4 regions of the Streptomyces sp. NPDC094034 genome follow, and region 4 is predicted to be linked to each of the others. Evidence: riboswitches for the same ligand, from Rfam matches in the RefSeq annotation. Region 4 holds a riboswitch; each other region holds the start of a gene.

Region 1 (6,952 bases), on a different contig from region 4:
AGACCCGGGCGGCCGTCTGCTCGCCGAGCAGTCGCAGCCTGGTCGCGGTGGAGAACCGGTCCCGGTTCCCGGCCATGGCTCGCCTCCCCTTTTACGTCCCCTGTTGTACGTACGTCCCCGGACACGGTACGGGACCGCGGCCGGGGACGTACGGACGACGGGCGGAGCCGCCCCTCGCCCTCGTACCGACAGGATCAGGAAGAACGCATCCTCTTAATGGTTCTTACTGGTTCGCGGAGCGAAACCGCGGGAACGCGCTGCGGCCCGCGTACACCGCCGCGTCGTCGAGGATCTCCTCGATGCGCAGCAGCTGGTTGTACTTGGCGACGCGCTCGGAGCGGGCCGGGGCGCCGGTCTTGATCTGACCGCAGTTGGTGGCGACGGCGAGGTCGGCGATGGTGACGTCCTCGGTCTCACCGGAGCGGTGGGACATCATGCACTTGAAGCCGTTGCGCTGGGCCAGCTCGACGGCGTCCAGGGTCTCGGTCAGCGAACCGATCTGGTTGACCTTGACGAGCAGGGCGTTGGCCGAGCCCTCCTCGATGCCACGGGCCAGGCGCTCCGGGTTGGTGACGAACAGGTCGTCGCCGACGATCTGGACCTTGGAGCCGAGCTTGTCCGTGAGGACCTTCCAGCCGGCCCAGTCGTCCTCGAAGAGCGGGTCCTCGATGGAGACGAGCGGGTACGAGGCGACGAGCTCCTCGTAGTACTCGGTCATCTCGGCCGCCGAGCGCGACTTGCCCTCGAACTCGTACGACCCGTCCTTGTAGAACTCGGACGCGGCGACGTCGAGCGCGAGCGCGATGTCGCGGCCGGGGACGTAACCGGCCTCCTTGATCGCTTCGAGGATGAGGTCGAGCGCGGCGCGGTTCGACTCCAGGTTCGGCGCGAAGCCGCCCTCGTCGCCGAGGCCGGTGGACAGGCCCTTCTGCTTCAGGACCTTCTTGAGGGTGTGGTAGACCTCGGCACCCCAGCGCAGGGCCTCGGAGAAGGACTCCGCGCCGATCGGGGCGATCATGAATTCCTGGATGTCCACGTTGGAGTCGGCGTGCGAGCCGCCGTTCAGGATGTTCATCATCGGAACGGGCAGCAGGTGCGCGTTCGGGCCGCCGAGGTAGCGGAAGAGCGGGAGGTCCGAGGCCTCGGAGGCGGCGTGCGCGACGGCGAGGGAGACGCCGAGGATGGCGTTGGCGCCGAGCGACGACTTGTCCGGGGTGGCGTCCAGGTCGAACATCGCCTGGTCGATCAGGCGCTGCTCGGTGGCGTCGTACCCGACCAGCTCAGGGCCGATCTGCTCGATGACGGCGAGGACGGCCTTCTCGACGCCCTTGCCCTGGTAGCGGTTCTGGTCACCGTCGCGGAGCTCAAGGGCCTCGAACGCACCGGTGGAGGCACCGGAGGGGACAGCAGCACGACCCGTGCTGCCGTCGTCGAGGCCGACCTCGACCTCGACCGTGGGGTTGCCTCGGGAGTCGAGGATTTCCCGGGCTACGACGACGTCGATGGACGGCACGAGCATCTCCTTCTGGGATGTGACGCTTGGAGTGCAGGGTCTCATTGGCCTTGCGACACGAGACTATCCGGCGCGGGGTCATCGGTCGGCCGGTGCCCGCCACCTAAGACGGAATGGGGCCCGATTCCCCCACGCCGGAGCCCGCGGGGGCCGGGTACGCGGGAGGGTGGCGCCGGGTCCGCGGGTGAGCGGGAGCCGCGTCCGCGGGTGAGCGGGGGCCACAGGCGAAACCCCGGCCCGGCGCGTACGGGGGATTACGCGCCGGGCCGGGGCGGTCTCGGGTGGGGACGGTCCCGAGGGGCTCCGGTGGGGACTGACCGGGGGGGCTCCGCTGGGGACGGTCCCCGGAGACTCCGGTGGAGACGGTCCCCGGGGGCTCCGCTGGGGACGGTCCCGAGGGGAGAGCGGTCCCGGTTCCGGATACGGCCCGGACGAGGCCGGGTGGGTCAGCTCAGGTGGAGCTGCTGGCCCGGGTAGATCACGTCGGCGTCGCTGACGATGTCCTTGTTCAGGTCGTACAGCTTCTGCCAGCCACCCTCGACGTCCTCGGCCTTGGCGATCTTGGAGAGGGAGTCACCGGGCTTGACCTTGTACTCGCCGTCACCCTTCTTGATCGTGGTGGGACGGCTCTCGCCGCGCGAGGCCGGCTGGGCCGCGCCGCGCGTGGTCTCCTGCTGCTTCGGCTGCGCCTGCTGCTTGGGGGCCTGCCGCTGCGTCGGCTGCGACTTCTTCTGGGTGGGCCGGCTGGGCTGGGTGCTCTCGGTGGCGGAGCCGCCGTCGTACGCGGCCCTGGACAGGCCCACGCCGCAGTTCGGCCACGCGCCCTTGCCCTGGCCGGCGAGGACCTTCTCGGCGACGGCGATCTGCTGGGACTTGCTGGCCTGGTCGGCGCGGGCGGCATACGCGGTACCGCCGTAAGCGGCCCAGGTGGACGGCGTGAACTGGAGGCCGCCGTAGAAGCCGTTGTCCGTGTTGATCGACCAGTTGCCTCCGGACTCGCACTGCGCGACCTGGTCCCACTCTGCGGCGGTCGCGGCGGAGGCCGAGGTCGCACCGATCAGCGGGGCGGCGACGGCTGCGCCGGTGACCCCGGCGAGCGTGGCATAGCGGACGGCCTTCGACGGGCGGCGGTGCTTGCCCTTGCTGGAACGCAGCAGCATGGAACATCTCCCTCACCGACGCCTACGAGGTCAGCTGTCGGGTTCGGGCCAAGTGAGTTGCCCGGCCGTGTGCTCTGTCGCACACGGCTTCACCCCAAGCCGGTCCTCGGTCGTCTGTCGACGGCCGGAGCCCGGCGCGAACCTTTGGGTCCCCCGCTCCTGCCTACGGCGCATGACGCGTCGGTTGCTCCCCCCGACCGACGGCAGGATTCGGCGTGACGGTCGACGGGGCCCGCGGTGCGAGCGGTTCAGACCGTAATCACAGGTCCGCCCATTGTTCAAAGGAGAACATCAAGGAAAAATCGCCCTTACCTCCCCCTTGGATGACCCCATTTACGCAGGTGAGAGACGAAACGACCCAACCGCCGGAGCAAAAGGCCCCAGTTGCGGCGAAGAGACCCTTGTCTCACTTTCGCAGAAGTGGACATAGGGCCTCTAACTGCCTCTACTTCACGCCCAGATCAAGGGTCTGGCCAGGGAAGATCAGGTCAGGGTCGGCGCCGACGGTGTCCTTGTTCGCCTCGTAGATCGCGGACCACCCGCCGGGCACCTCGCGCTCGTCGGCGATGAGCCAAAGACAGTCACCGGCGCGGACGGTGTACTCACCATCCAGCGCGCCCGCGCCTTCCGTTTCGCCCGCGGAGCCGCCCGCCGAACCATCCGCCGGGCCGCCCGTCGCACCACTCGTCGCGCCATCCGCCGCGGCGTTGGCGTTACGTGTCGATCCGTCACCGCGCGAGGCATGACGGCCGGATTCACGCTCTTCGCCCGAATTGCCCGGTGCGGAGTCGTCCGGGGCCGCGTCGCCGCGGTGCTTGCCCTTGGCGGCGCCCTGACCGGACCCGGCGGACCCGGCGGAGCCGGAGGACTCGGCGGGAGCGGGCTCCTTCGTACCGTCACCGTTGGAGGCCGAGGCGTCCGGCGAGGCCGAGGAGCCGTCCGACGGGGACCCGGCCTTCCCGGATGTCCCGGACGGCTCAGGAGTCGCCTCAGATGTCTTCTCCGGCGTCGCCTCCGTCGCCGTCCCCGGCGTCGTACCGGGATCCACGCGCGGCGCGGGACTGCCCTCCGTCAGCCCGGCGACCGCGGCGCAACTGGCCCACGCCCGCGGCCCCTGCGCTTCGAGGATCCTCTCGGCTATCGCGATCTGCTGCGAGCGGCTGGCGAGGTCGGCTCTGGCCGCGTACTCGGCGCCGCCGAAGTCGTCCCAGGTCTCCTGGGAGATCTGGAGTCCGCCGAAGAAGTCGTTGCCGAGGTCCGCGCTCCACATGCCGCCGCTCTCGCACTCGGCGACACGGTCCCAGGTGGACGCGTCCGCCGCACTGGCACCGGCGGCACCGAGCAGCGGAATGGCGATCGCCGAGCCGGTCACCCCTGCCGCGACGATCAGGGCGGGGGCCTGGCGAGGTCGACGGTGTCGGCCGTTCCCGGAGCGCATGTGATTGCCTTCCGTGTGACTGATGTTTCGACTGGTGCGTGTGGCGGCTGAGTTTTCGAGAACGTAGCGGTACTCGAACTCCTGTCACAAGTCGATGCAGCGGAGATCACGCGAAAGTCACAGTCTTGACGGTCCGTCAGAAATCGTCAGTCGGACAATGGCGTGAACTGCACCGGAAGCGTGCGCAATCCACGCATGATGAGCCCTCCGCGCCAGCGCAAATCGGCAGGATCTCCCGCAAGCCGCACATCGGGCAGCCGGGTCAGCAGGGTGGCGAGCGCGGTCTGCCCCTCCACCCGGGCGAGCGGTGCGCCGAGGCAGTAGTGGATGCCGTGTCCGTATCCGAGGTGCTGATTGTCACGCCGGGAGAGGTCGAGCGTGTCCGGATCCGCGAAGCGCTCGGGGTCACGGTCGGCGGCGGCGAGGACGACCAGCACCGGATCGCCCGCCGCGATCAGCTGTCCGCCGAGCGTCAGGGGCTCGGTCGCGTACCGCCAGGTGGCCAGCTCCACGGGACCGTCGTACCGCAGCAGTTCCTCGACCCCTGTCGCGAGCAGTCCGGTCTCCCCCGCCCGGAGCGAACGCTGGAGCAGCGCGCGCTGCTCGGGATGGCGCAGCAGGGCGAACATGCCGTTCCCGATCAGGTTCACGGTCGTCTCGAAACCGGCGAACAGGATGATGAAGGCCATCGCCGCGGCCTCGTTCTCGGTGAGATGTTCCCCGTGGTCGCCGGCCCGGATGAGTCCGGAGATCAGATCGTCGCCGGGATCGGCCCTCTTACGGTGGATGAGGTCGGCGAGATAGCCGCGCATCTTCTTGACCGAGCGCCCGACTCCGCCGCGTGGTCCGCCGGCGTGCCGGATCATCATCCCCGCCCAGTCGCGGAAGTCGTCCTGGTCCTCGCGCGGCACCCCGAGCAGGTCACAGATCGCGTAGATGGGGAGCGGGAACGCGAAGTCATGAATCAGGTCCGCCTCGCCCCTCGCGGCGAAGCCGTCGATGAGCCGGTCGGTCAATTCCTGTACGCGCGGCGCGAATTCGGCCACGCGACGGGGCGTGAACGCCTTGGACACGAGCCGGCGCAGCCGAGTGTGGTCGGGCGGATCGATATTGAGCAGATGTGTCATCAGCTCGGCCTTGCGCTCACCGGGTATGCCCGTCTTCCCCTTGGCGTGCGCGGGCTCGGCGTGATGCGCGGGGTTCTTGGAGAGCCGCGCGTCGGCGAGGGCCTGCCTGGCATCCACATACCGCGTCACGAGCCACGCCTCCACGCCACTGGGCAGCGCGGTCCTGTGCACGGGCGAATGCTCGCGCAACCAGGCGTAGGCGGGATACGGATCGGTGGCGAACTCCCAGGTGAACAGCGCGGGAGCGGGCGCGGCCGGGGATATGGGGGCGGGCTGGTGACGCATCCCCCGACAGTAACCGTCGGCGTCGCCGGGGAACGGACCGCCGGGGTACGGGCCGCCGGGGAACGGACCGACGACGCCGTACCACCACCCTCGGCGGCCGTTCGGGCTGTACGGCCCGGCCCCGGGCCGTGCGGCTATACGGCGTGGCCCTCCGCCGTGCGGATCGCGTCCCGGTATACGCGGGCCGCCGCGCGCAGTGCCGCCTCCGGGTCGACGCCGGCCTCTTCCGCGCGTACCGCCAGGGCCAGTAGTTCGTAGCCGACGCCGTCGGCCTTCGGGAGCGGGACGTCGAGGCCGGCCGTGCGGGTGCGGCCCGCGAGTTTCGCGGCGAGGGCGAGGCCGGGCTGGCCCAGGGGGACTCCGTCGGTGACCGAGTCGCGCTGCTTCTCGACCGCTTTCATCCGGAGCCAGTGGGTTTTGACGTCCTCGGGGGTCTCGGCCGTCTCGTCGCCGAAGACATGGGGGTGGCGATGGATGAGCTTCTCCACGATCGTGCCGGCGACGTCGTCGATGGAGAACGGCCCGGCGTCCTCCTCTCCCTCCTCCGCCACGGCACGCTCCTCCGCGATACGGGCGTGGAAGACGACCTGGAGCAGTACGTCCCCCAGCTCCTCGCGCAGTTCGACGGCGTCGCCCTCCTCGATCGCCTCGACGAGTTCGTACGCCTCCTCGATGGCGTACTTGGCGAGACCCTGGTGCGTCTGGGTCGATGACCACGGGCACTCGACGCGGATCCGGTCCATGACCTGGACGAGGTCGAGCAGCCGGGCGCCCGGCAGGTCGTACGAGCCGGGAAGCAGCTCCAGGTCGGGCATCGGGACCCGGCCGGAGCCCGCCAGCCGCGCGAGGCCGTCGGTCAGCCGGGCGTCGGTGCCGTCGCCCTCGCCGGAGGGGATGACCACGACCGTACGGCCGCCCGCGCAGGCGTCGACCAGCTCCCGCGCGGTGGGCGCGGCCTGCTCGACGGTGATGCCCGCCTCGCGCAGATAGGGCAGCTGCGGATGGCCGGGGTCGGCGCACAGCACCGCGTCGGCGGCACGCAGCAGCTGCCAGGCGGGCCAGGACAGCAGCCCGGGGGCGACCCGGTGGCTGGCGGTCAGCAGGACGATACGGCCGGGGGTGGCGGGAGCTTCGTCTGTCACCTCTCGAACCTACCTCCGGCCGCCGGCCGCCCCGCCCGCGGGCCGAGGCCGCCTGCGGGCCGAGGCCGCCTGCGGGCCGAAGCCGGGCGCGGGCCGAGGCCGGGCGCCCCCGCCCGGCCGTTTCCGATCAGGCTCCGGCCGGCTGCTCCTGGTCCGGTGCCTCGCTGGTGAGCTGGGTGATCCACGGCGTCTTGGCCTCGCCCAGCCTGACCTGCTGGTTGTCCCAGCTGCCGTAGCGCGGATTGACGTCGATACCGAGTTTCTCGGAGGTCTTCGTCAGCTCGGCG
Region 2 (6,952 bases), on a different contig from region 4:
GTCTGCTCGTCGGTGTGGCTCACGATGAAGCGGTGGGCGGTCAGGACGAGGACGGTGACATGCCTGCGTACCTCATTGGCGTCGAAGGTGGTCTCCTGATGCACCACGTACGACGCGATCGGCTCGCCACCGACGGCGGCCTCCACCGCCTCGGCCACGAGAGCCGGGTAGTAGCCGCTGCGCTCGATCGCCGTGCGCAGCCCCTGGGTCGTCGTACCGGTCTTCGCCATGGGCTCCATCCTACGGTGGCCGGATGGCTGCCGGAGACGCTCCGTACCGGCCTCATCCGGCCGGAACCTCCAGGTTTCGACCGGCGGCCGATCAGTAGCTGGGGAGCCGGCGCGGGCCGAGGTCGTCGCGGGCGGGCGGCGGTGCGAGCCGGACGTTCGCGCCGAGAACGGTGAGTCCCCGGGTGGCGACGACCACGGGCTCCAGGGTGACGGAGACGATCTCGGGGTGGTCGTCGACCAGCCGGGAGACTCGCAGAAGCAGTTCTTCCAGGGCCGGGGTGTCGACCGGTGTGGAGCCGCGCCAGCCGAACAGGAGGGGCGCCGAGCGGATGGATCTGATCTGTTCGGCGACATCGCGGTCGGTGGCCGGTACGAGCCGGTGGGCGAGATCGCCGAGCAGTTCGGAGGGCGCTCCGGCGAGCCCGAAGGAGAGCACGGCTCCGGCGGCGGCGTCGATGGCGGCCCGTACGACGGTGTCCACGCCGCGCGGGGCCATGGCCTGGACGACGGGCCTCAGCTCGGCGGGGCCGCCGAGCGTCTCGGTCAGCTCGCGGTGGGCGAGGCGCAGTTGTGCCTCGTCGGCGAGGTCGAGCCGGACGCCCCCGAGGTCGGAGCGGTGGCGCAGATGGGGTGCGGTGGTCTTCAGCGCGACGGGGTAGCCGAGCCTGTCCGCCGCGGCGACGGCGTCGTCGGGGCCGGGCGCGGGGAGGGTGGGGCGTACCGGGATGCCGTACAGCCCGAGCAGTTCCCCTGTGTCGGCGGCGTCGAGCGATACGCCGTGGCGGTCGGGGGTCTCACCGAGCAGCCGCTCGATGAGGAGGGCGGCCGCGCTCTGGTCGATGGTCTCGTCGAGGGATTCCGGCACCTTGCCGGGCTCGGCGCTCTGCCGTCGCCACTGCGCGTAGCGGACGGCTTCGGCGAGCGCGCGGACGGCGCGTTCCGCGGCGGGGTAGGCGGGGATCCGGCCGGAGGCGGTGGGTGCGGGGGCGGGCGGTTCGGTGGGGGCGGCGGTTTCGGGCGTGGGGGCGGGCGGTCCGGTGGGTGTGACGGGTGCGGCGGCTTCGTCGGCTTCGTCCGCCGTTCGCGTGCTGGGGATCGTCGTCCCGGGGGCGTCCGCGGCCGGGCCTCGCGCGCTGCCCTCCACCGCCGCCAGCGCCTCCGCCAGACCGCCGATCTCCACATGGACCACCGCGACCGGCTTCCCCGGCGCGCTCGCCACGGCCTCGCGCAGCGCGGTGCCCACGGCGCCGCCATTGGCGGGATCCGCCGTGCCCGTCTCCCCCACGTGCGGGATCGCGGTCACCACGACCGCGTCGAAGGCCGGGTCCGACAGGGCTGTCGTGAGGGCGGCGCGGAAGTCCTCCGGGGTCGCGGCGGTGGTGAGGTCGCGTGGCGGCGAGGGGCGCAGGCCCTCCGTCAGACAGGCGTCATACGTGAGCAGGCCGAGGGATTCGGAGTTGCCGAGGATCGCGACGCGCGGTCCGGCCGGCAGGGGCTGGGAGGCGAGCAGGAGTCCGGCGTCGACCAGTTCGGTGACCGTGTCGACCCGGATCACCCCGGCCTGCCGCAGCAGCGCCGAGACCGTCGCGTCGGGGATACGAGTGACCGGGACCGCGTGTCCGGGGGGCGCGCTGCCGCTGTGGCGCGCCCCCTTGACGACCACGACCGGCTTCAGCGCCGCCGTACGCCGGGCGAGCCGGGTGAACTTCCGCGGATTGCCGATGGATTCGAGGTAGAGGAGGGCGACATCGGTGTCCGGGTCCTCGTACCAGTACTGGAGGATGTCGTTGCCTGAGACGTCCGCGCGGTTGCCCGCGGAGATGAAGGACGACAGGCCCGCGCCGCGCCGGTGGAGCCCGGAGAGCAGGGCGATGCCGATGGCTCCCGACTGGGTGAACAGTCCGATTCGGCCCCGTTGGGGCGGCTCGGGCGCGAGCGAGGCGTTCAGCCGGACGGCGTCGGCGGTGTTGATGATCCCGAACGCGTTGGGGCCGATGATGCGCATCCCGTACGAGCGGGCGTGCCGCACCAGTTCGCGCTGGCGCTCCAGGCCCTCGGCGCCGCTCTCCGCGTAACCGGCGGAGAGGACCACCAGGCCCCGGACGCCGTGCCGGCCGCAGTCTGCGACCGCTTCCGGCACCCGGACCGCCGGTACGGCGAGGACCGCGAGGTCGACCGGGTCACCGATCGCCGCGACGGACCGGAAGGCGGGGACGCCGTCCAGCTCGCGCAGGTCCTCGGCGAAGGCGTGGTTCACCGCGTACGCGCGTCCGGTGAAGCCCGCTCCGAGCAGATTGCGCAGGACGGTTCGGCCGACGCCGCCGGGCGCGCGTCCGGTGCCGACGACGGCGACCGAGCCCGGCGTGAGCAGGCGCTGCACCGAGCGTGCCTCGGCGCGCTGCTCACGGCCGCGCTGCACGGCGAGGGATTCGGCGGTGGGTTCGAGGTCCAGGGTGAGGCGTACGGAGCCGTCCTCGAAGCTGCGCTTCTGCGTGTATCCGGCGTCCCGGAACACCTTGATCATCTTGCTGTTGGCGGGGAGCACCTCCGCGGCGAAGCGCCGGATGCCCCGTTCGCGGGCGACCGCCGCGATGTGTTCCAGCAGGGCCGAGGCGACACCGCGCCCCTGATGCGCGTCCTGGACGAGGAAGGCGACCTCGGCCTCGTCGGCGGGCGCGCTCGCCGGGAGCCCCCGCTCGTCGATGCGGTCGTACCGTACGGTCGCGATGAACTCGCCGCCCACCGTCACGGCGAGCCCCACCCGGTCCACGTAGTCGTGGTGGGTGAAGCGGTGCACGTCCCGGTCGGAGAGGCGTGGGTAGGGGGCGAAGAACCGGTAGTACTTCGACTCGTCGGAGACCTGTTCGTAGAAGCTGACCAGCCGTTGCGCGTCCGCGGTGGTGATGGGCCTGATCCGCGCGGTGCCTCCGTCGCGCAGCACCACGTCCGCTTCCCAGTGATCGGGGTACGCGTGGTCCGACGGCGTCTCCATGGGCAAAGCCTACGGTGCGGGCCGCTCCACGGCCCGGGCTCCGGGGGCGGTGACGGGGGCGGATCCGAGGTCCGTCCAAGGTCTGTCCAAGGTCCGTCCGGGGTCGGCACCGGAGCAATTCGTGGCACATGAGACGCTGGTCTAGACATCGTTTTTGAGACTTGAAGGGCAACACCATGGCTGAGCGCCGCGTCAATGTCGGCTGGGCCGAGGGCCTGCACGCCCGTCCCGCCTCCATCTTCGTCCGCGCCGCCACGGCCGCCGGCGTCCCGGTGACGATCGCGAAGGCCGACGGCAGCCCCGTCAACGCCGCGTCGATGCTCGCGGTGCTCGGTCTGGGCGCGCAGGGTGGCGAGGAGGTCGTGCTCGCTTCCGAGGCGGAGGGCGCCGACGCCGCGCTGGACCGGCTGGCGAAGCTGGTCGCCGAAGGACTCGACGAGCTGCCCGAGACGGTCTGAGCACTGCCGGGGACGATCCCCGACTTCCCGGACGCCGGAGTGTATTTCCACGACGGAGCCGCGGTTCGCTGAATTCAGCGGACCGCGGTTCCGTTTTTCGTGCGGGCACCAAAAAAGGCGCCCCACCCTTTTCTCTTCTTTGTATACGGCGTGAATGTTAATCGCGGACACCCGCGGTGTTTACGGTATGTTGCGAAGCCCTCACCTTTTCCCGGCCGCGCTCCGGCCGCTTCAAGCGGTGGACCGCCGCGGTGCGCTCCGCGTGCAGCGCCGTCAGTGCCCGCGCCCGCTCCGCGTCGCCGCGCGCCACCGCGTCCACGATCGCGCCGTGCTCCGCCCAGGACTCCACGGGGCTGGCGGGCCGGTCGACCACATACATCCAGGCGATTTTGTGCCGGAGCTGGGTGAGCGGGGCGGTGAGCGCCGGACTGCCCGACGCCTGGGCGAGCGTCTCGTGGAACCAGCCGCCGAGCGAGCGCAGATCCTCGCCCTGGCCTCTGCGGGCCCGCTCCTGCCCCAGTCTGACCAGGCCGCGCAGGACCTTGAGATGGGCTTCCGTACGGCGCTGGGCGGCGCGCGCGGCGCCCAGCGGCTCCAGCAGCAGCCGCACCTCAAGAAGGTCCGCCGCCTCCTGCTCCGTGGGCTCGGCCACACAGGCGCCGACATGGCGGCGGGTGGTCACGAAGCCCTCGGACTCCAGGGTGCGCAGGGCCTCGCGCACCGGGACGCGGGAGACGCCGTAGCGCCGCGCCAGCTGCTCCTCCGTGAGCCGGCCGCCACGTTCGAATACGCCGGAGACGATGTCGTCGCGAATCGCCGTGCATACCGAGTGCGCGGGAATGCGCATGTCCGAACCTCCGCCTTAATACGCGCGAAACGCAGCCGATCGACGCCTGTTCCGTGACTCTATTGCAATCATCGAGAATTTCCGATGGGTGCCCGTAATCCATGGATATCTTTTGGCCAGCGGAGGGCGGCGGACACGGGTGGAACACCGAAGGCCCCGGCGTGCGCCGGGGCCTTCGGGTGGCGGAGTGGTCAGACGTTCACGCCGTGCGCGCGCAGATACGCGACGGGGTCGATGTCCGAGCCGTAGTCGGGGCCCGTCCTGGCCTCGAAGTGGAGGTGCGGCCCGGTGGCGTTGCCGGTCGCGCCGGAGAGGCCGATCAGCCGGCCCGGGGTGACGCTCTGGCCGACGGCGACACCGATCGACGAGAGGTGGCCGTACTGGGTGTACGTGCCGTCGCTCATCCGCAGCACGATGTTGTTGCCGTAGGAGCCGCCCCAGCCCGCCTCGACCACGGTGCCCGTCCCCACGGCGACGACAGGCGTGCCGGAGGCCGCGCGGAAGTCGACGCCCGAGTGGCTGCCGGAGGACCAGAGCGAGCCGCCCGCCCGGTATCCGGTGGTGACGTACGAGCCGGCGATGGGGAGCTGGAAGGCGTTGAGGCGTTCGCGCTCCGCGGCCCGCGCCGCGCGCTCCTTCTCGGCACGGATCTCCTTGGCGCGGGCCTCCGCCTCGCGTGCCGCCTTCGCCTTCGCCGCGGCTTCCGCCTCGGCCTCGGCGGCGGCCCGGGCCTGCGCGTCGGCCTGGGCGTCGATGACGCCGGCGAGGGAGTCGTTGATGACCAGGGCCTGCGCCAGTCCGGTCCCCCGGGCGGCGGCCACGTCGGTGTCGGCGGCGAGCGCCGGGGAAGCGGCGAGGGTGCCGATGACGCCGGTGGCGGTGAGAGTCGCGGCGCCCGCGACGTGCGCGCTCCTGCGGATCGTACGGCCGCGGGCACGATGCTTCCCGGTGGCACGGGTGAACGCCATGGAATGGCTGGTCCTTTCCTTCCTTCTCGCCTACCGGGTTAGCTGACGGGTTCGGAGCAGGAAGGTCTCCTACGGACCCCTCCGCGTGATCGAGCCGCGAAGGCCGTCCGATTCACCCCAGGGACTTCATGGGTCCCCGGCTCCCCGGGCTCGCGCCTGACGGGGACTCGGCGATGACTGTCCGATGCCGCGGACGCGGCGTAACTGGCGAACAGCCGGACCGACGTTAAGCGGGTCGTCTTTCAATCACCAAACAGACAGGCCCCTTTGTAGCGCACACCACAGGGCAGACAGCCATTCTCACCAACAAAGAGGGACATAAAGGGAAACCCCGGCGGCCGAAGCCGCCGGGGTTCCCTGGAGAGGCCGGATCAGCCGGTGACGACCGTCACTTCACCGATCCCCAGGGCCGTGACCGGCTCCTTGATCTGGGCGGCGTCACCGACGAGCACGGTGACGAGCCGGTCCACCGGGAAGGCGTTGACGGCCGCGGCCGTCGCCTCGACGGTGCCGGTCTCGGCCAGCCGCGCGTACAGCCGCGCCTGGAAGTCGTCCGGGAGGAACTGCTCGACCTGGTCGGCCAGCGTGCCCGCCACGGAGGCCGCCGTCTCGTACTTCAGCGGGGCCACCCCCACCAGGTTCTGGACGGCCACATCGCGCTCGGCGTCGGTCAGCCCCTCGGCCGCGAGGGTGCGCAGCACCGTCCAGAGGTCGTCCAGCGCGGGGCCGGTGGACGCGGTGTCGACGGAGCCGCTGATGGCGAGCATCGCCGCGCCGGTCGCGCCGCCCGGGGCGTCGGGCGCGGAGGAGCGCAGCACCTGGCCGAAGGCCCGGACACCGTAGGTGTAGCCCTTCTCCTCGCGCAGCACGCGGTCGAGCCGGGAGGTGAGCGTGCCGCCCAGGCAGTACGTGCCGAGGACCTGGGCGGGCCAGACCCGGTCGTGCCGGTCGGCGCCGACGCGGCCGATCAGCAGCTGGGTCTGCACGGCGCCCGGCCGGTCCACGATCACCACGCGGCCCGTGTCGTCGGCGGTCACGGGCGGTACGGGACGGGGTGCGACGGTGTCGCCCGTCCAGGCGCCGAGAGTGTCGGCGAGGACCTCGTCCAGATCGACTCCGGTGAGATCACCGACGATCACGGCGGTGGCGGTGGCCGGGCGTACATGCGCCTCGTAGAAGGCGCGCACGCCCGCGGAGTCGATGCGCTCCACCGTCTCCTCGGTGCCCTGGCGCGGCCGTGACATGCGCGAGGACGCGGGGAACAGCTCCTTGGCGAGCTGCTTGGCGGCACGGCGGGCCGGGTTGGCGGTCTCGTGCGGGATCTCGTCGAGGCGGTTGCGTACGAGCCGCTCGATCTCGCTGTCCGCGAAGGCGGGGGCCCGCAGCGCCTCGGCGAGCAGGCCGAGCGCCTTGGGCAGCCGGGAGACCGGCACCTCCAGGGAGAGCCGTACGCCCGG
Region 3 (6,952 bases), on a different contig from region 4:
CCCAGCTTAAGAGGGCGCCGCACCGCGAGGGTTCGATCGGCGGAGGCCGAGGGCGGCCGTACGCGACCGCCGCACTTCCCCACGCCCGAGGGTCTCTCCCGGCATACACGCCTCTATGTTCTGTACGTCCTGTACATTTTCTACGGAGAGTCGTGAGCCCCGCGTCCAAGGAGAGGCATGCCATGAACCGTCCTTCAGCCCGCTACGTCCTGCCCGAGTTCACCGAGCGGACGTCCAACGGGACCCGCACCCTCGACCCGTACTCCAAGCTCCTCGAAGAGCGGATCATCTTCCTCGGCACCCCGGTCGACGACACCGCGGCCAACGATGTGATCGCGCAGTTCATCCATCTCGAATACGCCGCGCCCGACCAGGACATCTCCCTCTACATCAACTCCCCCGGCGGGTCGATCAGCGCCATGTCCGCGATCTACGACACGATGCAGATCGTCACCTGCGACGTGGAGACCATCTGCCTCGGCCAGGCGGCCTCGACCGCCGCCGTGCTGCTGGCCGCCGGGGCGCCGGGCAAGCGGCTGGCACTGCCAGGCGCGCGGCTCGTCCTCCAACAGCCCGCCATCGAGGAGCCGGTCCAGGGACAGCCGTCCGATCTGGCCATCCACGCGAAGGAGATGCTCCGACTGCGATCCCTGCTCACCTCCATGCTGGCGCGGCACACCGGGCAGAGCACGGAGCGGATCACCGAGGACATCGAGCGGGACACCATCTTCGACGCGCCGGCCGCCAAGGCGTACGGGCTGCTCGATCACGTCGTACAGAACCGCAAGACGTCCCTCAACACGCCGCGCGCCCCGTTCGGCGGGCGATGAACACCGGTGCCGGGGCGGCGAGTCGTTCCCGTATGGACGCCCCCCATACGGGAACGACTCGCACGTTCGGCGTATGAACTGACTGGACGCGTAAGAGGACGCAAGTTGCGCGGAGCGACCGGATCGGTGAAGTGCCCCCCAACTCCCGTGCGGGTACGGGCCTCATCAGGTCGCGGGCCGGGGCGCGACACACCCCTTCGCCACCCTTTCGGACGATCCGTGATGAATTTCACATATGTCGTTTTGTCTCGGATATCCACCTGTTCCTGCGTCAAGATCCGTGGGACGACAAGCCCCCGCCACCGCGGCGGGGCGGTCCGGGCGGACGCCGAGTCCTGCCGCCGCACCGGATGCCTGGTCGACAGGAGTGGATCGGCAGGAGTGGAGGACCCAGGCAGTACGGGACGACGCCCGTTGTGGTCGTCCCTCGGGGTGAAGCCGTGAGAGCGGCCGGGCAACTTCGCCAGCCCGAACCCGACAGGTCATCCTTCACAGGCGGCTGACGAAGGGTTGCACATGACCGCGCAGACGACTGTCCCGTCTCTGCTGTCCAGGACCGGCGCCGTTTCGGTCCTGACACTCGCCGCGCTCGGCGGCACGATGCTCGTGCCCGGCGCCACGTCCGAGGCCGAGGCCGCCACGCGCGCGGCCAAGGCCCTCAAGATCGCCGCCTCGAAGGAAGGCTCGCCGTATCGGTGGGGAGCCACGGGGCCTCATCGCTTCGACTGCTCCGGGCTGACGCTCTACTCGTACAAGAAGGCCGGCAAGAAGCTCCCCCGCACGGCCCAGCAGCAGTACAACAACTCCCGCCATATCGCGCCCTCCGAACGGCGCAAGGGAGATCTGGTGTTCTTCCACTGGGGCAACAGCGTCTACCACGTCGGGATCTACGCCGGCCGGGGAAAGATCTGGCACTCGCCGAAGACCGGGGCGCTGGTGAGGCTGGAACGGATCTGGACCCGGAGCGTTCTGTACGGCCGGGTGAACTGACCCCGGCCGCCGACACCGGCCCCTCCGCCCCCACAGCCCCCAGCCCCCGGACGTACGGACGCTGACGACGCGTCGGGAGGGCCGCCCCCGCCCCTGCGGGGACGGCCCTCGTCCGGCCGGGGTCAGCTCGCGTCGGCGGTGACCGGGACCGCCCAGGGCAGGACGATCCAGACCGTCTTGCCGCCCTCCGGGGTCGGGGTGACCGAGAGCGCTCCCCCCTGCTCGGCGGTGAGCGAGCGGACGATCACCATGCCGCGGCCGTTGTCCTGCTGCACCGCCGCGGGCAGCCGCTGCGGCCAGCGGGGATGGCTGTCGGTGACGCCGACGCGCAGCTGCTCGTCGCGTTCGAGCCGGATCTCCACGGTGAACGTGGGTGACTGGCCGAGGGTGTGCTGCACCGCGTTGGTGGCCAGCTCCGAGACGATCAGCCGAACCGTCTCGGCCATGTCCTCCTGTGCCGGCAGCCCCCACTCGGCCAGCAGGTCCACGACGTATCTTCGCGCCGCGGTGACCGAGGCGGGTTCGCTCGGCAGGGTGATGGATGCTTCCTGGTGGTCTGCCATGGCGACGCCGTCCCTTTCCCGCCGGGCCTGGCTCCGGCACAGAGCGGATGACTGCGCGGAGGGCCTCGGACCGTGCTTCGCGCCAGCCTGCCACTGATCGCGCCGTTCCCAGGGCCGATCCACCGAGATCTGCATATATCTGTCGCTCAAAGCGGTGAACTCTGCAACGCGAGACCGTATTTGGGCGAGGGAAAGATATCTTCTCCGCCGCGGCACCCAAGGGGGCGGCCGGCACAGGGCGGGAAGGCAATCATTCATGCGGCATATTCCAGAGGTGCGCCGGCGCAGGCTCGGTGAGGAATTGCGCAAGCTGCGGCAGAGCGCGGGACTGACAAGCGGTCAGACTGCGCGGCTGCTCGGCTGGCATCAGTCGAAGGTCAGCCGGATCGAGACGGGCGTCAGCGGGGTGAAGGACGAGGATCTGGCGGGGCTGCTCGACGCGCTCGGCGTCATCGATCCACAACTGCGGCTGCTGCTCGGCGCGTTGGCGGGCACCACCAACAAGGGGCAGGGGTGGTGGATGGCGTACGGCGGCGTGATCCCGCCCCAGTACCGGGACTTCATCAGCCTGGAGTCCCAGGCCCGCACCGCGCGCACGCTGGAGACCTCCGTGGTCCCCGGGCTGCTCCAGACCCCCGCGTACGCCCGCGCCGTGACGCGTGCCGCGCTCGGCGGACTGCCCGCCGCGACGGTCGACTCCCTGGTCGAGGTGCGGCTCGCCCGCCAGGAGGTGCTGCGCACCGACATACCCATGGAACTGCACGCCGTGCTGGACGAGGCGGTTCTGCGCCGTCAGGTGGGCGGGCCGGGCGTGATGCGGGAGCAGTTGCTACGGCTCTCGGAGCTGGCGCGGCTTCCGCATGTCTGTCTACAGGTGCTGCCGTTCACGGCCGGTGGCTATGTGGGACTGACCGGCCCTTTCGTTATCTTCTCGTTTCCGCACATTACTGATCTGGATTTGGTCGTTCTCGACCATTTGACGAATAGCCTCTATCTGGAGCGGAAAGAAGACCTTGAGGCGTACTGCGCGGCGTTCGGCACTATGCAGGCGCATGCCCTCTCGACAGAGGAATCATTGGATCTCATCGCCGGGATCGGTGACGGCGCCTAGGGAGCATCATGACCCCCCACCTGACATCGCCACACGTATGGCATCGCAGCAGCTACAGCACCGGCGCGAACAATTGCGTGGAGTGCGCCCCCAGCGACGCGGGCGGACTGACCGTACGTGACTCCAAGGAAGTGACCCGACCCCATCTGTCCTTCTCCGCGGACGCCTGGACCTCCTTCGTCTCCGCGCTGTGCGCCGAGGCGCCGACGCACTGACCGCTCGCCGACCCGCCGGGCCCGGTCGGCTCAGCCCGTACCCTCGGGTGCGAGCGCGACGATCGTGTCCACCGCCGTGCCGATCTGCTGATCCGTCAGATCGGCACGGGCAGTGAGCCGGATCCTGGAGACGCCGTCCGGCACCGACGGCGGACGGAAGCAGCCCACGACCAGCCCCGCCGCCCGGCACTCCGCGGCCCAGCGCACCGCCGCCTCGGGTGACGGCGCCCGTACGGAGACCACGGCGGCGTCCGGTCGTACGGCCGTCAGACCCGCCCCGGTCAGCAGCCGGTGCAGCGTACGGGCCACCTCCCGCGCCCGGTCCGCTCTGGCGGGCTCCCGGCGCAGCAGCCGCAGACTCTCCAGCGCGCCGCCGACGGCCGCCGGCGCCAGTGCGGTGTCGAAGATGAACGTACGGGCCGCGTTGACCAGATGGCCGATGACGCGTGCCGGGCCCAGTACCGCGCCGCCCTGGCTGCCCAGGGACTTGGAGAGCGTGACCGTGGCCACCACACCGTCCGCCCCGGCGATGCCCGCCGCGTCCGGCGTGCCCCGGCCCCCCGCCCCGAGCACCCCCAGACCGTGCGCGTCGTCCACGAGCAGGGCCGCGCCCCGGGTACGGCAGACCTCGGCCAGCTCCCCGAGCGGCGCCGCGTCGCCGTCCACCGAGAACACCGCGTCGCTCACCATCAGCGCCCGCCGCCCGGCCCGCGCGTCGAGTGTCTTGCGTACGGCCTCGGGGTCGGCGTGCGGTACGACCACGGTCTCGGCGCGCGAGAGCCGGCAGCCGTCCACGATCGAGGCGTGATTGTCCGCGTCGGACAGCAGCAGCGAGTCGCGGGCGGTGAGCGCGGTCAGGGCGGCCAGATTGGCCGCGTATCCGGAGGAGAGGACGAGCGCGGCCTCGAAGCCGCAGAACGCGGCCAGTTCACGTTCCAGTTCGGCGTGCAACTCGGTGCTGCCCGTGACCAGCCGGGAGCCGGTGGCGCCCGCGCCCCACCGGCGCGCGGCCGCCGCGGCAGCGCCGGTCACCGCGGGGTGGCGGGTGAGCCCCAGGTAGTCGTTGCTCGCCAGGTCGAGCAGCTCGGATTCGGCCGGGCGCGGCCGGAGCGTACGGACCAGACCCGACCGTTCACGGCGGCGCGCCTCGTCGTCGGTCCAGCCGAAGGGGTCGCGCTCCATGGTCGGGTCCTTTTGTAGGCAGCGCACAGACCTTAACCGTGTGGCGACCGGGTCAGGGTGTGGTCATACACACACCTCGATCCGGCGGTGTTGTGGAGTTCCTCCTTTCCCCGGACGTCCTCGGTGGGCCAGGATCAGCACCATGGACCTGCTGAACACGCTGGTGGAGAAGGGCCTGCGGCGCGAGCCGCCGACCCGCGAAGAAGCGCTCGCCGTACTGGCGACCTCCGACGATGAGCTGCTCGACGTGGTGGCCGCGGCCGGGAAGGTGCGCCGTCAGTGGTTCGGGCGGCGGGTGAAGCTCAACTATCTGGTCAATCTGAAGTCCGGGCTGTGCCCCGAGGACTGCTCGTACTGTTCGCAGCGGCTCGGCTCCAAGGCCGAGATCCTCAAGTACACCTGGCTGAAGCCCGACGAGGCGTCGAAGGCGGCGGCCGCCGGCGTGGCGGGCGGGGCGAAGCGGGTCTGTCTGGTCGCGAGCGGCCGGGGTCCGACGGACCGGGATGTCGACCGCGTCTCGCGGACCATCGAGGCGATCAAGGAGCAGAACGAGGACGTCGAGATCTGCGCCTGCCTCGGGCTGCTCTCGGACGGCCAGGCGGAGCGGCTGCGGGCCGCGGGCGCCGACGCGTACAACCACAACCTCAATACGTCCGAGGGCACATACGGCGACATCACCACCACCCACACCTATGCGGACCGGGTGGACACCGTGCGGCGGGCGCAGACCGCCGGGCTGTCCGCGTGTTCGGGGCTGATCGCCGGTATGGGGGAGAGTGACGCGGATCTGGTCGATGTCGTCTTCTCGCTGCGCGAGCTGGACCCGGACTCGGTGCCGGTCAACTTCCTGATCCCGTTCGAGGGGACGCCGCTCGCCAAGGAATGGCACCTCACCCCGCAGCACTGTCTGCGCATCCTGGCCATGACGCGGTTCGTCTGCCCCGATGTGGAGGTCAGGCTCTCGGGCGGGCGCGAGGTGCATCTGCGCTCGATGCAGCCCCTCGCGCTCCATCTGGTCAACTCGATCTTCCTCGGGGACTATCTCACCAGCGAGGGCCAGGAGGGCCGGGCGGACCTGGAGATGATCGCGGACGCGGGCTTCGAGGTGGAGGGCGCGGACACGACCACGCTGCCCGAGCACCGTCGCGGAGGATGCGGCCCGTGCGGCGGGGACGAACCCGGGCAGTCCGCTCCGGACGACGCGCGCGAGCGGGCCACGGACGGCGGGGCACCCCGTACGGATCTGGTGACCGTACGCCGCCGCGGCGCCGGTACCGACCTGGCGCCCAATGCCTGACCTGTCCGCCGGTGAACTGCTGGCCCTGGACCGGGCCCATGTCTGGCATCCGTACGGCCCCATGCCCGGCCGTGCCGAACCGCTGGTCGTGGAGTCCGCGTCCGGGGTACGGCTGCGGCTCGCCGAACCCGCCCATGGACAGCGCGAGTTGGTCGACGGCATGTCGTCCTGGTGGTCGGCGATCCATGGCTACAACCACCCCGTGCTCAACGCGGCGGCGCACGGCCAGCTGGACCGTATGAGCCATGTGATGTTCGGCGGGCTCACCCATGAGCCCGCCGTGCGACTCGCGGCGCTGCTCGTCGAGATCACGCCGGAGCCACTGCGCCATGTGTTCCTCGCCGACTCGGGCTCGGTGTCGGTCGAGGTCGCGGTGAAGATGTGTCTCCAGTACTGGCGTTCGGTGGGCCGCCCGGCGAAGCGACGGCTGCTGACCTGGCGGGGCGGCTACCACGGCGACACCTGGCAGCCGATGTCGGTGTGCGACCCCGACGGCGGGATGCATGACCTCTGGTCGGGGGTGCTGCCCCGGCAGATCTTCGCGGACGCGCCGCCCGTCGGCTACGAGGAGCCGTACGCCGAAGGCCTGCGCGCGCTCATCGCCCGGCACGCGGACGAACTGGCCGCGGTCATCGTCGAGCCGGTGGTACAGGGCGCGGGCGGGATGCGGTTCCACTCCCCCGCGTATCTGCGGGTGCTGCGGGAGGCGTGCGACGAGCACGACGTCCTGCTGATCCTCGATGAGATCGCGACGGGGTTCGGAC
Region 4 (6,952 bases):
CGCGGGGTGGAGCAGCTCGGTAGCTCGCTGGGCTCATAACCCAGAGGTCGCAGGTTCAAATCCTGTCCCCGCTACTGGAAGAGAACGAAGGCCCGGATTCCTGGTGAATCCGGGCCTTCGTCATGCCCGCCCGCATCTTCGGCTTCCGTGCTTGACCTTTACGCGACGTCAAGTTCTACCGTGAAAGTCATGGAGTGGTCGATCCAGGAAATCGCGAAGAAAGCGGGCACGACGAGCCGCACGCTCAGGCACTACGGCGAGCTGGGGCTGCTTGAGCCCAGCCGTACCGGCAGCAATGGCTATCGCTACTACGGACAGGACGCCCTTGTCCGGCTCCAGCGGATTCTGCTGCTGCGGGAGCTGGGGCTCGGGCTGTCCGAGATCGCGCGGGTCCTCGACGGCCAGCAGGACACGGCCGCCGCCCTGCGCGGCCATCTGAAGCTGCTGGAGCAGGAACGGGAGCGCATCGGGCGGCAGATCGCCTCGGTGCGGACCACTCTCCACAAGACGACGACGGGAGAGGAACTCATGGCCGAGGACGTACTCGACGGCTTCGATCACACACGGTACGAGGAGGAGGTGACCCAGCGGTGGGGCCGGGACGCCTATGAGAAGAGCGACCGCTGGTGGCGGTCGCTGAGCGAGGAGGAGCGGCAGGACTTCAAGGACCGGCACGAGGGCATCGCCAGGGACTGGGGGCGCCTGGCCGCGGCGGGGCTCGCCGCGGACAGCGAGGAGGCGCAGGCCGTCGCCCGGCGTCACTGCGACTGGCTGTCCGTCACGGTCGAGCCCACCAGGTCGTATGTCATCGGCGTGACGGCGATGTATGTCGATGACGCGCGCTTCGCCGCCACCTATGACCAGTACGGTGAAGGTACGGCTGTGCTCGTGCGGGACGCCATGAGGGTGTACGCCGAGCGCCACCTGACCGACTGATCCGTTCCGTCGGCCCCAGGTGCACCAAGCACTGGCGGGGTCGGCGGAACCGGCTCACCGTAGCCCACTCGGCCGACGGCGATTCGCCGCCCGGGAGGGCAGCGGCCAGCCTGGTGGAGAGCGGCACCGTCCGCAGCAGTCGGCGGACCGGGCAGGAGACCACTGGTGTGGAGACTGAGGAAGCTCGGAAAGAGAATCGGCGGCAGCGGCCGGCGAGCGGCCGAGGGCGCCGGTCTCTGGGCCTCTGACGGAAGGGGCTTCTGGGCGGCGGGCGACAATGCCCGCGGCGGCGGCCGGTATCCGGGCGGACATGGCCGTACGGGACGCAGGCTGGTGCGGGCGCTGCCCGTGCTGGTGATCATCGCCGGGGCGGTCTTCGACGTGGTGACCCCGACGCGGGTCACCGCGTCACCCCTCTTCGCCGCCGCCCCGCTGATCGCCGCCCCGTTCTATCCGCTGGTCGGCACGCTCACCATCGCCGTCGCCGCGCTGATCGCCGAGTTGGCGGTGCATTTCCACGCGGACACCCAGTTCCAGGTGGAGTCGATCAGCGAGGTGCTGACCGTGCTGGTCGTCTCCCTGCTCGCGCTGTACATCAACGGTGTCGTACGGCGCAGCGGCGAGCGGCTGGCCTCCGCCCGCATCATCGCCGAGACCGCCCAGCGTGCGGTGCTGCCGAGACCGGCCGAGCGGATCGGGGGGCTGCGGATCGCCGCGCGGTACGAGGCGGCGCAGGAGGGCGCGTTCATCGGCGGGGACCTCTTCGCCGTACAGGACACGCCGTACGGGGTGCGCCTGGTGGTCGGGGACGTACGGGGGAAGGGTCTTGACGCGGTCGAAGCGGTGGCGGTGGTCATCGGGTCATTCCGGGAGGCCGCCGAGCAGGAGAGTTCGCTGGAGGGGGTCGCGCAGCGGCTGGAGCGCGCGCTCAGGCGTGAGGGGACGCGACGGGACGGGCTCGATGTCTTCGAGGGGTTCACCACGGCCGTTCTCGCCGAGATTCCGCACGAGGAGGGTGTGGTGCGGCTGCTCAACCGCGGCCACCCCGAGCCACTGCTGATGTGCCGCGACGGTGAGGTACGGATGCTCGCCCCGAGCGACCACGCGCTGCCGCTCGGAATGAGCGAACTGGGCGCGTGGCCGGACCGGGCGGACCAGGCCGGGTATCCCGAGGGCGCGACGCTGCTCTTCTACACGGACGGGCTCACCGAGGCGCGCGATGCCCAGGGGGTCTTCTACGTCCCGCGCGAACGGCTCGACGGACGGGTGTTCCAAGGGCCCGACGAGATACTTCAGGCGCTCATCGACGACGTACGGCGGCACACGGGCGGCGGGAGCCAGGACGACATGGCGCTGCTGGCGGTCAGCCGGCCCTCGGAGGGCGAGCCGGAGCGACGCAGGACCATGCCCTTGGTGCCATGAGACGGCCGCGCGGTGCCGTGAGGCAGCCGCGCTCACCGCGCTCACCGTCGAAGCCGTTGCCCGGATCGCCCGGCGAGGAGCCCTTGCCACTGTCTGTAATCGAGAGGTATCCCTCCGCATAACATTTGACACACCGTCAGAAATGTAGGCCCCCCTGACGGGCCGTCAACTCGCCCGATTAGATTCCCTTACATCCCGGTACGTCCGATGCGAAGTCGTTAACGATCATCCGGAACAGCTTGGAATAAGGGCCGGGTCTCTATTAACGTTCGATAACGCAGCGCGGTCGTCCCAGCCGTCGCCAGAGATGGCACCGTGCGCACGCGCCGAATCCCGCGAGGGAACCGGGGAACCACCAATTGGGGTGAATCGGGTGTCTTTTGCTGCCCTGTGCGGCAGGAGCGCTCGTAGGAGACCTTCCTGCTCCGAACCCGTCAGCTAACCCGGTAGGCGAGAAGGAAGGAAAGGAGCACGCCTCAGTGGCGTCCAACAAGCCTGCCCCCCAAGCCGTCTTCGAAACCCACTCCCTCGGCGGCGAGCCGGACAGGGCGTGGGGGGAATGGAATCCCACCGAGGAGTCCATACGGCCGGTACGCGGCCGGCACCGCGTCGCCAAGCAGCGCGGACTCGCCCGTAGCTCCACGGTCCTCGGCGTCGGCGTCATCGCCGCCGTCGGCGCGGGCGGCATCGCCACCGCGCAGGACAAGCCCGCGGTCTCCATATCCCTGCCCGACGCGATCACGGACAAGCTCCCGGACGCCGCGTCACTGCCGGGAATGGGCTCGCTCGCCTCGGACGACTCCGAGCCGCAGGCGCTCGCCGCCCCGCTCACCACCGCCGGGCTCACGACCGCGGAGACCGAGCAGGGCGCCACCGACGCGGGAGAGGCGCTGCGCGCCCGTATCCTCCAGCAGGCCGAGGCGCAGCAGACCGGGGCCGACGCGGCGCGGAAGGCCGCGGCGGAGGCGGCGGCGGCCGAGAAGGCCGCGGCCGAGGCCAAGAAGCAGCAGACCGACGCCGAGAAGAAGATCGAAGAGGCGAAGAAGAAGGCCGAGGCGGAGGCCAGGGCCAAGGCGGAGAAGGAGCGGCTGGCCAAGCTGGCCGCCAGCTACGCGCTCCCCACCTCCTCCTACACGATCACCTCGACCTTCGGTCAGGCCGGCTCCCTGTGGTCCTCAGGCCAGCACACCGGCCTGGACTTCGCCGCGCCGACGGGTACCCCGCTCAAGGCCGTGCACAGCGGCACGATCACATCGGCAGGCTGGTCGGGCTCGTACGGATACCGCACGGTCCTGGAGCTCGATGACGGCACGGAGATCTGGTACGCCCACCAGTCCTCGATCTCCGTCAGCGCCGGGCAGAAGGTCACCACCGGCGAGGTCATCGGCAGGGTCGGCGCGACCGGCAATGTGACCGGCGCCCATCTGCATCTCGAAGTCCACACGGCGGGCGGCGCGGGCCTGGACCCGATGAGCTGGCTGCGCGGCAAGGGCCTCACCCCGTAGAACCGCCCCATGGGCAGTCCTTCCCGGCCTTCCCCTCGGTATTCCCCCATACGGCATTCCCCCATACGGCCCACATGAGGGCGCGGAGCGGAATAGGGCGTCCCCATCGGGGGATTGCATCCACCTATGACCGCTCTGCGCCCACTGGGCTCCTCCGATCTGCACGTCTTCCCGCTCGCCCTCGGCGGCAATGTCTTCGGCTGGACCGCGGACGAGACGGCCTCCTTCGCCGTCCTCGACGCGTACGCCGCCGCGGGCGGGAACTTCATCGACACCGCCGACATGTACGCGTCGTGGGCACCGGGCCACCAGGGCGGTGAATCCGAGACCGTCATCGGCAACTGGCTGGCCTCGCGCGGCAATCGCTCCGACATCCTGATCGCGACCAAGGTCGGCGCGCACCCGCGGTACAAAGGGCTCAGGGCGGCCACCATCAAGGCCGGGATCGAGGAGTCGCTGCGTCGGCTCCGTACGGAGTACGTCGATCTCTACTACACCCATTTCGACGACCCCGAGGTCCCGGTCGAGGAGATCATCACCGCACTCGACCAGCTGGTGAAGGCCGGCAAGGTCCGCGCGCTCGGCGCCTCCAACATCGGCGCGGAGCGGCTGGCCGCCTCGCTCGTCTTCTCCGAGCGCGAGGGGCTGGCCCGCTATGTGGCGCTTCAGCCGCACTACAACCTGGTCTCCCGCGACACATACGAGGGCGAGCTCCTGGACACCGTGCTGCGTCACGGTCTGTCGGTCGTCCCGTACGCCGCGCTGGCCTCGGGCTTCCTCACGGGCAAGTACCGTCCGGGGGTCACGGTCGACAGTCCCCGGGCAGGCAAGGCGGCCGAATACCTGGAGTCCGAGCGGGGCGCCAGGGTCCTGACCGCGCTGGACCGGATCGCCGGGGCACGGGACGCCGAGATCGCGACCGTGGCGCTGGCCTGGCTGGCGGCTCAGCCGACGGTGGTCGCGCCGCTCGCGTCCGCGCGTTCGACCGGGCAACTGCCCGCGCTGCTGGCGGCGGTCGACCTCGAACTGACGGCGGAGGAGCTGGCGAAGCTCACGGCGGCGTCCGCGTGAATCCGCCGCCCGAAATCTCCGCCCGAAACCGCCGACTGAAGCCGCCGCCCGCAATCCTCGTGGGACCGGCGCGTCATTGGCGGTAGGGGTTGTAGCCGTCGTAGTCGGCGTACGGCGGCGGCACCCGTACCCGGCCTGTGGCCCGCGCCGCGTAGGTCAGCGCGGGCCCGGCTGTCTCCCTGCGCTGCCACAGATGGTGCAGCAACTCCTGCTCGCGCTCGACGAAGTCCGGGCCCAGCGCGCCCCGGTGGGCCCGGTGGCGGAGAAACGCCAGGGATGTCGCGAACGCCTCGTACTCCCGGACCGATCTTGCCGCCGCCGGGCCGTACGTACGCCCAGCGAAATCACGCGCCATCGTGCGCGCCCGCATGGAGGAGAGGGCGAGGGGTGCGGCCGACGTCAGCCAGCCGGCGGCGGCGTACGCGGGCAGCTCGGACCCGACCGTGCGCAGCTCGCGCTGGCGGCTCCAGATCACCAGCCAGGTCAGCAGCGCGAAGACCGGGACCATGAACACCCCGTACACCACATAGAAGCCGTACGGGCCGAAGAGCGGTCCCGATCCGTTCCACAGCGCGTGCAGGCCCATCGCCAGGGCAAGACCGAGCAGGGGGAGCGCGAACCGGCGGACCCTCTGCCGGCGGGCCGCCGTCGCCGCCAGTCCGAAGCCGATGCCGGTGAGCACGGTGAAGAGCGGATGGGCGAACGGTGACATGACGACCCGTACGAAGAAGGTCGCGGCCGTGACGGAGGCAAGGCCGGAGTTGCCCAGATCTTGGTCCTCGCCGAAGGCGCTGCCGAGATAGAGGATGTTCTCGGTGAAGGCGAAGCCGGTGGCGCTGAACCCCGCGATCACGACGCCGTCGACGAGCCCGGTGAAGGCCCTCCCGCGGAAGAGGAAGATCAGCAGAACCGCCGCGGCCTTGGCGCTCTCCTCCACGACGGGAGCTATCACCGTGGCACCGAGGGATTCCGCGCCCGCCGGGTCGGCGGTGGCGATGGCTATCCATTCGGTCGCGAACGAGTTCGCGATGATCGCGACGAGGGCGGCGGCGAAGGCGCCCCACGCCAGGGCGAAGAGCTGATTCCGCCAGGGCCCCGGCTCGACCCGGTCCAGCCAGCGGAAGGCCGTGATGAGCAGCGGTACGGGCAGGACGGCCAGCCCCAGACCCACCAGAAAGCCCTCCGTGCCGGTCTCGTCCCGGACGAGCGCGAGGATCACCAGCGCGCAGAGGGCGAGCACCGAGATCACGGCCCCCACCCGCACCGCGCGGCGGCGCCAGAAGGCGCGGCTCGGCCGGTAGCGCCTGCGGGCGGGCTCCGGCACGGCGGCCCACAGCTCACCGAGCCGCCGCTGACGCTCGTAGACGGGGATCGCCGGACGCGGACCGGGTGGCTGCGGGGACGGTTCTGACACTCGACGACCCTAACGAGGGGCACTGACACCTGGCGATGGTGCCCGGACCACGTCCTCGCGTTACGCGGGTCCCGTTACCGGCGGGCGCTCAGGGGATTGGCGTTCCGCTTCGTGGCGTTCGGCTTCGTGGCGTTCGGCTTCGTGGTGTTCCGCTTCGTCGTGTTCCGTCACCCGGAACTCCGGTGCGCGGCGGAACAGCAGGTCATGCACCACATGGCCCTTGTCGAGCCCCTGCCCCTCGAACCGGGTCAGCGGACGGAAGGCCGGCCGTGCCGCGTAACCGCCGTCCCGCTGGGTGTTCTCGAAGCCGGGGTGGGCGGTCAGCTCCGCCAGCATCTGCTCGGCGTAGGGCTCCCAGTCGGTCGCGCAGTGCAGCACGGCGCCCGGCTTCAGCCGGCCCGCGGCCAGCGTGAGGAACTCCCGCTGGATCAGCCGCCGCTTGTGGTGCCGCTTCTTGGGCCAGGGGTCGGGGAAGTAGATCCGCAGCCCGGCGAGCGACTCGGCCGGCAGCATCTCCCTGAGCAGGATGATCGCGTCGCCGTTGGCCACCCGGATGTTGGTCAGCCCGTTCTCCTCCGCGAGCCGGAGCAGATTTCCCTGGCCG

Evidence for each region. A riboswitch is a leader RNA that binds a small molecule or an ion and turns the genes downstream of it on or off. The one in region 4 is predicted to bind cyclic di-AMP.
Region 1: linked by a shared signal. The riboswitch ahead of ABTZ59_RS27170 (transglycosylase family protein) and the one ahead of ABTZ59_RS29765 (M23 family metallopeptidase) in region 4 are both predicted to bind cyclic di-AMP.
Region 2: linked by a shared signal. The riboswitch ahead of ABTZ59_RS04975 (M23 family metallopeptidase) and the one ahead of ABTZ59_RS29765 (M23 family metallopeptidase) in region 4 are both predicted to bind cyclic di-AMP.
Region 3: linked by a shared signal. The riboswitch ahead of ABTZ59_RS18830 (C40 family peptidase) and the one ahead of ABTZ59_RS29765 (M23 family metallopeptidase) in region 4 are both predicted to bind cyclic di-AMP.

Annotation. Positions count from the first base shown of each region.
Region 1 covers NZ_JBEOUD010000036.1:10,036-16,987, forward strand. Annotated here, with positions in the region: gene ABTZ59_RS27160 (FtsB family cell division protein) at 1-76, opposite strand, end outside; gene eno (phosphopyruvate hydratase) at 224-1,519, opposite strand; gene ABTZ59_RS27170 (transglycosylase family protein) at 1,960-2,673, opposite strand; cyclic di-AMP (ydaO/yuaA leader) riboswitch at 2,678-2,854, opposite strand; gene ABTZ59_RS27175 (transglycosylase family protein) at 3,119-4,111, opposite strand; gene ABTZ59_RS27180 (cytochrome P450 family protein) at 4,258-5,523, opposite strand; gene ABTZ59_RS27185 (nucleoside triphosphate pyrophosphohydrolase) at 5,658-6,665, opposite strand; gene ABTZ59_RS27190 (SurA N-terminal domain-containing protein) at 6,793-6,952, opposite strand, start outside.
Region 2 covers NZ_JBEOUD010000003.1:161,900-168,851, forward strand. Annotated here, with positions in the region: gene ABTZ59_RS04955 (DUF5998 family protein) at 1-230, opposite strand, end outside; gene ABTZ59_RS04960 (bifunctional acetate--CoA ligase family protein/GNAT family N-acetyltransferase) at 322-3,222, opposite strand; gene ABTZ59_RS04965 (HPr family phosphocarrier protein) at 3,399-3,680, shown strand; gene ABTZ59_RS04970 (GntR family transcriptional regulator) at 3,838-4,527, opposite strand; gene ABTZ59_RS04975 (M23 family metallopeptidase) at 4,719-5,495, opposite strand; cyclic di-AMP (ydaO/yuaA leader) riboswitch at 5,509-5,678, opposite strand; gene ABTZ59_RS04980 (M16 family metallopeptidase) at 5,867-6,952, opposite strand, start outside.
Region 3 covers NZ_JBEOUD010000019.1:74,150-81,101, reverse strand. Annotated here, with positions in the region: gene ABTZ59_RS18835 (ATP-dependent Clp protease proteolytic subunit) at 183-830, shown strand; cyclic di-AMP (ydaO/yuaA leader) riboswitch at 1,172-1,343, shown strand; gene ABTZ59_RS18830 (C40 family peptidase) at 1,347-1,820, shown strand; gene ABTZ59_RS18825 (ATP-binding protein) at 1,943-2,383, opposite strand; gene ABTZ59_RS18820 (helix-turn-helix domain-containing protein) at 2,640-3,494, shown strand; gene ABTZ59_RS18815 (DUF397 domain-containing protein) at 3,503-3,709, shown strand; gene ABTZ59_RS18810 (8-amino-7-oxononanoate synthase) at 3,740-4,891, opposite strand; gene bioB (biotin synthase BioB) at 5,034-6,188, shown strand; gene ABTZ59_RS18800 (adenosylmethionine--8-amino-7-oxononanoate transaminase) at 6,181-6,952, shown strand, end outside.
Region 4 covers NZ_JBEOUD010000043.1:38,962-45,913, forward strand. Annotated here, with positions in the region: tRNA gene ABTZ59_RS29750 (tRNA-Met) at 1-74, shown strand; gene ABTZ59_RS29755 (MerR family transcriptional regulator) at 190-936, shown strand; gene ABTZ59_RS29760 (PP2C family protein-serine/threonine phosphatase) at 1,132-2,358, shown strand; cyclic di-AMP (ydaO/yuaA leader) riboswitch at 2,673-2,826, shown strand; gene ABTZ59_RS29765 (M23 family metallopeptidase) at 2,838-3,863, shown strand; gene ABTZ59_RS29770 (aldo/keto reductase) at 3,990-4,934, shown strand; gene ABTZ59_RS29775 (PrsW family intramembrane metalloprotease) at 5,008-6,348, opposite strand; gene trmB (tRNA (guanosine(46)-N7)-methyltransferase TrmB) at 6,409-6,952, opposite strand, start outside.